Regions from separate parts of the Salinispora sp. H7-4 genome, predicted to be linked through region 1. Evidence: riboswitches for the same ligand, from Rfam matches in the RefSeq annotation. Region 1 holds a riboswitch; each other region holds the start of a gene.
The links. A riboswitch is a leader RNA that binds a small molecule or an ion and turns the genes downstream of it on or off. The one in region 1 is predicted to bind cobalamin.
Positions count from the first base shown of each region.

Region 2: linked by a shared signal. The riboswitch ahead of cobN (cobaltochelatase subunit CobN) and the one ahead of H0524_RS23960 (ABC transporter substrate-binding protein) in region 1 are both predicted to bind cobalamin.
Region 3: linked by a shared signal. The riboswitch ahead of H0524_RS05770 (energy-coupling factor ABC transporter permease) and the one ahead of H0524_RS23960 (ABC transporter substrate-binding protein) in region 1 are both predicted to bind cobalamin.

Region 1 covers NZ_JABZED010000076.1:6,912-10,141, reverse strand. Annotated here, with positions in the region: gene H0524_RS23965 (M14 family metallopeptidase) at 1-1,104, shown strand, start outside; cobalamin riboswitch at 1,166-1,311, shown strand; gene H0524_RS23960 (ABC transporter substrate-binding protein) at 1,392-2,327, shown strand; gene H0524_RS23955 (iron ABC transporter permease) at 2,361-3,230, shown strand, end outside.
Region 2 covers NZ_JABZED010000004.1:56,695-59,924, reverse strand. Annotated here, with positions in the region: gene H0524_RS05460 (hypothetical protein) at 1-279, shown strand, start outside; partial or broken gene H0524_RS05455 (IS110 family transposase) at 346-605, shown strand; gene H0524_RS05450 (HAD domain-containing protein) at 628-1,107, shown strand; cobalamin riboswitch at 1,226-1,356, shown strand; gene cobN (cobaltochelatase subunit CobN) at 1,737-3,230, shown strand, end outside.
Region 3 covers NZ_JABZED010000004.1:121,167-124,396, forward strand. Annotated here, with positions in the region: gene H0524_RS05755 (energy-coupling factor ABC transporter ATP-binding protein) at 1-76, opposite strand, end outside; gene cbiQ (cobalt ECF transporter T component CbiQ) at 73-813, opposite strand; gene H0524_RS05765 (energy-coupling factor ABC transporter substrate-binding protein) at 815-1,132, opposite strand; gene H0524_RS05770 (energy-coupling factor ABC transporter permease) at 1,129-1,809, opposite strand; cobalamin riboswitch at 1,838-2,010, opposite strand; gene H0524_RS05775 (class I SAM-dependent methyltransferase) at 2,114-2,926, opposite strand; gene H0524_RS05780 (radical SAM protein) at 2,923-3,230, opposite strand, start outside.

The DNA.
Region 1 (3,230 bases):
CTGAACCGCAACTGGGACTACCTCTGGGGCTGCTGCGGCGGCTCCTCCGGCTCCACCTCGTCGAGCACCTACCGGGGCCCGTCGCCCTTCTCCGCCCCGGAGACCGATGCGGTGCGCGACTTCGTGGACAGCCGGGTCGTGGGCGGAGTCCAGCAGATCAAGGCCAACATCGACTTCCACACCTACTCCGAGCTGGTGCTCTGGCCGTTCGGCTATACGTACAGCAACACCGCCCCGGGAATGACGGCCGACCAGTACAACACCTTCGCCACCATCGGCGGGGAGATGGCGGCCACCAACGGCTACACCCCGCAGCAGTCCAGTGACCTCTACATCACCGACGGCAGCAGCATCGACTGGATGTGGGGGGCGCACGGGATCTGGGCGTACACCTTCGAGCTGTACCCCGGCTCCGCCGCGGGCGGCGGCTTCTACCCACCCGACGAGGTCATCCCGGCGGAGACCGCCCGCAACCGCGAAGCCGTGCTGCTCCTCTCCGAGTACGCCGACTGCCCGTACCGGGCGATCGGCAAGGAGGACCAGTACTGCGGCGGTGGCGGCGGCGGGGAGACGGTCTGGGCGGACACCTTCGAGACCGCGACCGGCTGGACGATCAACCCCAACGGCACCGACACCGCCACCACCGGCCAGTGGGAGCGGGGTGCCGCCCAGGCGACCAGCTACTCCGGCGCCAAGCAGCTCACCCCGTACGCGGGCGGTAACGACCTGGTCACCGGCCGGCTCGCCGGCTCCTCGGTGGGCACCCACGACATCGACGGCGGCGTGACCAGCGCCCGCTCCCCGGCGGTGGCCCTGCCCTCGAGCGGCACGCTGACGCTCTCGTTGGCCTGGTACCTGGCGCACTACTCGAACGCCTCCTCGGCCGACTACTTCCGAGTCAGCGTCGTGCACAGCGGCGGCACCACCACCCTGCTCAACCAGGCCGGGGCGGCGACCAACCGCAGCGCCTCCTGGTCGGTGGCCAACCTCGACCTGACGCCGTACGCCGGCCAGTCGATCCAGATCCAGGTGGCGGCGGCGGACGCCGCCGGCGGGAGCCTCGTCGAGGCTGCCGTCGACAACGTCACCATCACCGTTTCCTGAATCCGGGTGGGGGCCCTGTCCCGCGGGGCCCCCACCCCACCTCGTCACACGTCTGCGGCCCTCCGGGCGCCGGCCCGACCGTGCGTTACGGTGCTACCGACCATCCCGCAGCGAAGCCGGTGAGAAACCGGCACTGTCCCGCAACTGTGATGCCCCGGGTCATCCCGGGGACGAGTCAGGTCGCCTGCGGTCGGTCGCGATATGCGCTCTCGAGGAAGGGCGCCTCGTGGACGGGCGCCTCGGTCCCTGTCGGCGAAGCAGCAACTCCTCGACCGACAGGAGGCCCGATGTCCAGACGTACCCCCCGGTTCCTCACCGCGGCTCTCGCGGTGGCCGCGCTCGCGCTCGGCGGCTGCGCCGAGAAGACCACCGACTCCCCCGCCGACAACGGCGCGTCCAGCGCCGCGACCTTCCCGGTAACGGTTGGCTCGCTGACGCTGGAAGAGCAGCCGGAGAAGATCATCTCGCTGTCGCCGACCGCCACCGAGATGCTCTTCGCGATCGGGGCGGGGCCGCAGGTCGTCGCGGTCGACGACAACTCCAACCACCCGGCGGAGGCACCGCGGACCGACCTCTCCGGCTTCCAGCCGAACGCCGAGGCGATCGCCGCCCACAACCCCGACCTGGTGCTGCTCGCCAGCGACCAGAACAAGATCGTGGACCAGCTCACCACGCTGAAGATCCCGGTCTTCCTCACCCCGGCTGCGGTCACGCTGGACGACACCTATCGGCAGTTCACCGAGGTCGGCGCGTTGACCGGGCATCCCGGCGAGGCCGCCGACGTGGTCAGCCAGATGCAGGACGACATCGCGGAGTTGGTCGCGGACCTGCCCGAGCGGGCGGAGAAGCTCACCTACTTCCACGAGCTCGCCCCCGAGCTGTACACCGCCACCAGCAAGACCTTCATCGGCTCGCTCTACGCGCTCGCCGGGCTCGAGAACATCGCCGACCCGGCCGACGCGGACGGCGCGAGTGGCGGCTACCCGCAGCTCTCCGAGGAGGTCATCGTCCAGGCCAACCCGGACTTCATCTTCCTCGCCGACACCAAGTGCTGCCAGCAGAGCGTCGCGTCGGTCCAGGACCGACCCGGCTGGTCGACGATCACCGCCGTACAGGAGGGCCAGGTCGTCGCGCTCGACGACGACATCGCCTCCCGGTGGGGCCCGCGCGTCGTCGACCTGCTCCGCACGATCATCGAGGCGACCGCCAAGGTCCCCGCGTGACGCTGGGCTGGTGGCGATAGCAGAGGCCTCCCCATGCGGCAGGTGGTAACCCAGCGCCCCGCCGACCGCCCCACCGGCGGGCCGGCGGGGCGGTCAGCCGCGGCTCGGCCCGCCGGACTGCGGCCCCGCTGGCTCGTCGCCGGGCTGGCCGCGGTGCTGGCCGCCCTGGTGGCGGGCGTCTCCCTCGGCCCGGTCAGCCTGCCACCCGGCAGCGTCGCGGTCGAGCTGCTGAACCTCCTCCCCGGGGTCGGCCTCGACAGCGGGCTCACCGAGCGGGAGGTCGCCATCATCACCGAGCTGCGCCTGCCCCGGGCCGTACTCGGCCTGCTCGTCGGCGGATTGCTCGCCCTGGCCGGCGGCGCCTACCAGGGCGTGTTCCGCAACCCGCTGGCCGACCCGTACCTGCTCGGGGTCGCGGCCGGCGCCGGGTTCGCGGTCACCGTGGTGATCACCGCAGGCGGGGTCGGCGGGGCGGTCACCGGGCTGCCGGTCACCATCCCGCTGGCCGCCTTCGTCGGCGCGATCGGCGCGGTCACGCTGACCTACCTGCTCGGCTCCGCCGGCGGCCGAAGCCGATCACCGGCGACCCTGATCCTGGCCGGGGTGGCGGTCTCCGCCTTCCTCTCCGCCGGACAGACGTACCTGCTGCAACGCAACTCGGACAGCATCCAACAGGTCTATGCCTGGCTGCTCGGGCGGCTCGCCACCGCCGGCTGGCACGACGTACGGCTGGTCCTGCCGTACTTCCTGCTGACCGCCGTGGTGGTCCTGCTGCACCGGCGGGAACTGGACGTCCTCTCGGTCGGCGACGACGAGGCGACCAGCCTGGGCCTGCACCCGCAACGGTCCCGCTACCTGCTGATCGCCGCCGCCTCCCTCGGCACCGCCGCCGCGGTCTCCGCG
Region 2 (3,230 bases), on a different contig from region 1:
CGGGAGGGCACCCGCGCGGACCTGGTGGCGCTGGAGCAGTTCGTCGCCAGCCGGACCGGGGTCGAGTTCTACCTGGAGCCGGAGACGACGGCGACGGACACGACGGTGGTGGCGATCGCGCACGACGGCGAGTGGATCCGCCGCCGTACCGGGTCGCCGCGGGTTGCCGCGTCACTCGCCCGCCGGCTGGCCCTGCCGCTGTACGAGGCAGCCAAGATGGGCTATCCGGAGCGGATGCGCGCCTGGAACCGGGCCCACCCGGAGCGGCGCCTCCGGTAGCCGCCGTGACCGTTACCTTTTTGATCGTCCCCACCCGGGGGCCCTCGGTCACCCGGCCCGGTATGACGATCCGGCAGCAGCATCCGCGGCGAGCACCCACCGCGAGGCGGCAACAAAACCTCAAACGAGCGTTCTTCCTCGCCGCGTTCGCAGCCCTCACCGACCCCGTCAGCCGCGCCTACTACGACCGCAAACGCGCCGAAGGCAAACGCCACGACGCCGCCCTCATCTGCCTCGCCCGACGCCGCTGCAACGTCCTGTTCGCCATGCTCCGCGACAAGATTCCCTACCAGCCAAGACCAATCGTCGCGGTCACCCCCGGCTGACCACATCAGGCAAAATCCGCAGATGACCCGGCCCCTGCTCCTGCTCGACGTCGACGGTGTCCTCAATCCCTACGGAACTGTTCAACCACCGGCCGGCTACACCGAGCACCACCTGTTCCCCGACGAGGAACCCGTCCGTGTCAACTCCGCACATGGCGCCTGGATCACCGAAGCGAGCACCGTCCTGGACGTCGCCTGGGCCACGGCCTGGAACGACGAAGCCAACCAGCTCCTCGCACCGCTACTGCACATCACCTCCCTGCCCGTGATCACCATGCCAGCCGCACCGTTCCACCCCAGCGACAAAATCCCGCTCATCGCCGCCTACGCCCAGCAACGGCCCGCGGCATGGATCGACGACCTCCACACACCCCAAGCCCACACCTGGGCCGCGACCCGCACCAGCCCCACCCTGCTGATCACCCCCGACCCAACGATTGGCCTGACCCGTGACGCCATCGACCACATCATCGTCTGGGCCAAAGCCCTCGATGCGCGTTGACAAACCCATTAGGGACACCCCCGGGGCGGCGGCTCCGGGACTGGTCGACCGCTGCTCTGCCCTCGTTTCGTTGACCGGGACGTATTGGTGTGGCAGAGTTCGCGGCCGGACGGCAGTGAAGGAAGCCGGTGTGAATCCGGCGCGGTCCCGCCACTGTCACCGGGGAGTGATCCCCCTTGTGGAGCCACGACCGTGCGTCGCGCGGTTGGAAGGCCGGGGGTGAGCGTCGATCCGGGAGCCAGGATACTTCGGCCGTCGGTGCACCCCAGGGCGTGGATACCCGAGGAGGACCCGATGACGTGTAGCGTCCCATCCATCGACAGTTGTCGCATCAGTCTGGCCGGCGGCGGTATGCCCGCCACCGGTCCGCGGCCCGACCCCGCCGCGATTGGTCCCGCTGCCGCGATTGGTTTCGCCGCCGCGACGGGTCCCGCCGCCGAGAACGTCCCTGCTGCCGTGCGGGGGGGCCGCCGTTCTCGGCCCTGCTGCCCGCGGTTGATCGCCGCCTGACGCGCGCCCGGTCGGCCCGCCCGGTCGGGTGGCCCGAGACGGTGCCCGCGAAGCCGAATCACCTCCCGCTTCACTGATCGCCCGCGCCACAACGTGGGCGTCACTCTCCGGAGTTTGCTGTGCGCATTCTGCTGCTCTCCACCGCCGACACCGACCTGCTCGCCGCGCGGGCCAGCGGGGCCGACTATCGCCTGGCCAACCCGAACCGCGTGGCCGTCGACGGCGTCCCGGAACTGCTCGACGGCGTGGACCTGGCCGTCGTACGCCTGCTCGGCGGTCGGGCCGCATGGCCGGACGGACTGGCCGCGGTCCTCGCCGCGAACGTGCCGACGGTGGTGCTGGGCGGGGAGAGCGTCCCCGACGCCGAGCTGACCGCCGCCTCCACCGTGCCCGCCGGTGTCACCACCCAGGCCCTGTCCTACCTGGTCGAAGGGGGACCGGAGAACCTGGCGCAGCTGGCCCGGTTCCTCTCCGACACGGTGCTGCTCACCGGCGCGGGGTTCGCGCCCCCCGCACCGACCCCGGCGTACGGGATGCACGGTGCCCGGTCGACCAGCCCGGACCGGCCGACCGTCGGAATCGTCTTCTACCGGGCGCACGCGCTCGCCGGCAACACCGCCTTCGTGGACACGCTCGCCGACGCCGTGGAGGCCGCGGGAGGAAACGCGGCGCCGATCTTCTGCGGCTCGCTGCGCGGGCTGACCGCCGGCGCGGGCCCACTGGAACTCTTCGCCCGCTGCGACGCGCTGCTGGTCACCGTACTCGCCGCCGGGGGCACCGTGGCCACCGACGCGGCCGGCGGTGGCGACGAGGACGCCTGGGACGTGGGCGCGCTGGCCGCCCTCGACCTGCCGGTCATCCAGGCGCTCTGTCTCACCAGCACGCGGGAGCAGTGGGCCGACAGCGACGCCGGGTTGTCCCCGTTGGACGCGGCGATGCAGGTGGCGATCCCGGAGTTCGACGGGCGGATCGTCACCGTGCCGTTCTCGTTCAAACAGCTCGACGCGGACGGGCTGTCGGTCTACGCGCCGGACCCGGAGCGCGCCGCCCGGGTGGCCGGAATCGCCGTCCGGCACGCCCGGCTGTGGCACCTGCCGAACGCCGGCAAGCGGGTGGCGGTGGTGCTCAGCTCGTACCCGACGAAGCACTCCCGGGTCGGCAACGCCGTCGGCCTGGACACCCCGGCCAGCGCGGTGCGGCTGCTCGCCGCGCTCGCCGCCGCCGGCTACGACCTCGGCGCGGCGCCCCTACCGGACGACGGGGACGCCCTCATCCACGCCCTCATCGCCGCCGGCGGCCACGACGTCGAGTGGCTCACCCCCGAGCAGCTCGCCACCGCCAGCGCACGGGTACCGCAGGAGACGTACCGGCGGTGGTTCGACCAGGTGCCGGCGCAACTGCGCGCAGACATGGTCCGCCACTGGGGGGAGCCGCCGGGCGAGCTGTACACCGACGGCGGTGGCCTCGTCCTGGCCGGCCTGCGGTTCGGCAACGTGGTCCTGCTGATCCAGCCGCCCCGCGGCTTCGGGGAGAACCCGATCGCCATCTACCACGACCCGGACCTGCCCCCGAGTCACCACTACCTGGCCGCGTACCGGTGGCTGGCCGCCCCC
Region 3 (3,230 bases), on a different contig from region 1:
TGACCCCGGCCAGGATCGACCGACCCGGCTGGTAGGCGAAGCCCACCTCATCGAACTCCAGCAGCGAGGCGTTCACCAAGGGGACACCAATCCGGTGCTGACCATGACAATCGCGCCGAGCAACGCCGTGGTCGCCGCGACGAACGGCACCGATACCCGGTGGGCCGCCACCTGCACGGCGAGTGAACCGGTGTAGCCCCGCACCGCCAGTCCCTCCTCCAGCCGCCGCGCTCGGTGCAACGCCCGGACGAACACCGCCCCCGCCTGTCCGGCCAGCGACCGGTAGGCGGTCCGCCAGGTACGGAAGCCAAGCCGGGCCGCCTGCGCCTGTCGGACCGCATGCACGCTCTCCACCAGCAGGAAGAGCATCCGGTACGTCAGCGCGGCAACCTCGGTGACCGCCGGGGGGATCCCCAGCCGGTGCAGTCGTGGCAGGACATCCGACAACGGTGTGGTGGCGGTGAACAGCAGCAGGCAGGTCAACGCCGCCACGGACCGGCCCGCGGTCTGTACCGCCAGCGGCACGCCGGCGGGGTCGATGGCCAGTCGGGCCGGAGCCGGCATCGACACGAGCAACGGGACGGTCGACGTGGCCACGAAGAGCAGCGGCACCCGGGCCGCCCGCAGCACCACGACCAGTGGCACCCGTGCGGCGGCCAGCAGCACCGCCGCCGCACCACCGGACAGGAACGCGGCGGGCCAGGTGGGCAGGGCCACCGCACAGACCAGCAGCCCGAGCGCGAGCAGCGCCTTCTCGGCGGGGTGCCGACCTCGCCAGGGACCGGTGTGCGCCGCGATGTCGAGGGCGAACACGCTAACCGCGCTGCCGATCGACAGCGTCGCGCTGCCGCTGCCGGGTCCGGGCAACACCGAAGTAGTAGCCGAGCAGGCCGGCGCCGAGCGCAGCCTGGAGGGCGAAGAACGCCGACTCCAGCTCGGCCGACGGCGGCTCGTAGATCGGCGAGAACCACGGCTGGTAGTCCGGATGATCGTCGACGATGGCCTGTTCGGCGAGGGCGTCCGCGCCGGAGAAGGGTTCCTCCCCCGACCCGAGGCCGAACGCCAGCGGCACCACCGCCAGGAGCAGCACCGCGAGCAGCAACAGCAGGTTGACCCAGGAGAAGCGCCTCATGCCCGTACCTCCGCCGCCGGGCGCAGCAGGCCGAGCCGACGCAGGTCATCCCCGCTGGTCCGACTCAGCAGGCGGACCACCAGAACGGTCAGCAGTCCCTCGCTGATCGCCAGTGGAATCTGGGTCACGGCGAAGATCCCGCCGAACTTCGCCAGCGCACCGCCGACGCCGGCGACCGGGTCGGGGAACGCCAGGGCCAGCTGGGCGACGGTGACACCGTACGTCGCCAGGCTGCCCAGGGCCGCAGCGGCGAACACCGCCGGGCCCAGTCCACCGCCAGCACGACGGACCATGGTGTAGCTCCCATACGCCACCCACGGGCCGACGATCGCCATCGAGAAGATGTTCGCGCCCAGCGTGCTCAGCCCGCCGTGGGCCAGCAGCAGCGCCTGGAACAGCAGCACGATGCCGCCCAGCACACTCATCACCGGCGGTCGGAACAGCACCGCCCCCAGCCCGGTGCCGGTCGGGTGGGAACTCGACCCGGTCACCGACGGGATCTTCAATGCGGACAGCGCGAAGGTGAAGGCACCGGCCGCGCCGAGCAGCAGTTTCGAGTCTGGATCTGCACGGACCTGCCGGACCAGGGCCCGGCTCCCGTGTACGACGAATGGCGCGGACACGACGAACCACGCCGCCGCCTGTTCCGGAGGGAGATACCCCTCGGCGATATGCATCGAATGACCTTCCCTTCCAGCACCTCGTGGATGAGATCCGTGTCAAGGCCGGTCTCCTGGCTTCCGGATCGACGTTCACTCCAGCCTTCCCAGGCCTGGTTGGGCCCAGTGGCACAGTCAGAGATCACTACCCGGTCACAGTGGCGAGGGCCGCGCCGGTCTTCCACCGGCTTCCCGTGCACCTTGACGGCGAGAGGCTATCGGGCACCCGCCCAGACGGCAAGCTGTCGATTCACGCCAATCGCTACCCGCCTCCGCCGGCTGCGGCGAACCGAACGCCACGCTGCGCCACGAGCCGAGAGCTTCAGCACAGGCCGGTTCCCGGTTTCCTGGCCGTCAGGAGGGCGTAGCCGAGCACACCATCGGTGACCGCGGCCCGGGCCGCGGCCAAGACCGTCGGGGCCCGGTCGAAGTCCAGGCCGAGCGCCGCCGCCTGATCCGCGGCGGTCATCCGCAGCACGGTCAGGCGCGCCTCGATCTGGTCGATCATCGTGGTCACCGCGGAGTCGTGCCGTTCGGTGTGGGTTGTCGTCAACCCCGCGCCGGCCAGCAGGGCGACGTACTCATCGAGGGGACGCGCATCGGCAACGCAGGCGATCCACGCTCCCAACCCGGTCAGTTCGGGGGGCAGCCGGTCGGGGACGGCGACAACATCGGCCAGCCCGAGTTGCCCGCCCGGGACCAGCACCCGGGCCAGTTCCCCCGCTGCGGTGGGCTTTTCGGGGAAGGTGCAGAAGGCGCATTCGCAGACCACCACCTCAACCGAGTGCGAGTCGACAGCCAGCCGCTCGGCGTCTCCCCGCCGAAACCGCACCTGGTCGGTGAGGCCAACGGACCGGGCCACCCGGGTGGCCGCCGCGACGTTGGGACCGGCGAGGTCCACACCGGTCACCGTGCAGCCGTACTCGGACGCCAGCAGCAGCGCGCTGGTACCCCGTCCGCTCGCCACATCGAGCACGCGTTCACCGCCGGTCAAGGCCAGTCGGGTGGCGAGTCGGCGGGTCAGCGACGAACCACCGGGATGGTATGCCTCGCCGAGGAGCAGGGCGACCAGGTCCGAACCGTAGACCGCGGCGCAGCAGCCCTTCGGGTCCGCTGCGGGCTCACTCCCCGTCACCGGATCCGCCGCCCGACGTTGGTGGCGTCCGGTGCCACCCGCCGCTCGGCGGCGACGCCGTCGGAACGCTGGGCGACCTTCGACCCGTACGGGGAGTCGGTGATCATCGAACGCAGCGCGAGTGCGTTGGGCACCACGTCGGCGACCGGCACCCCGGACATCTGCTCGCGGACCTGTTCCCGGTAGCCGACCGAGTTGTAGGCGCAGAACGGGATCAGTCTGCCGTCCGGGGTGATCTCCTCGACGCAACACTTCATCAGCTGCCGCACATTGAGGGTGTACGGGTCCTGGAAGTCCTGGATCA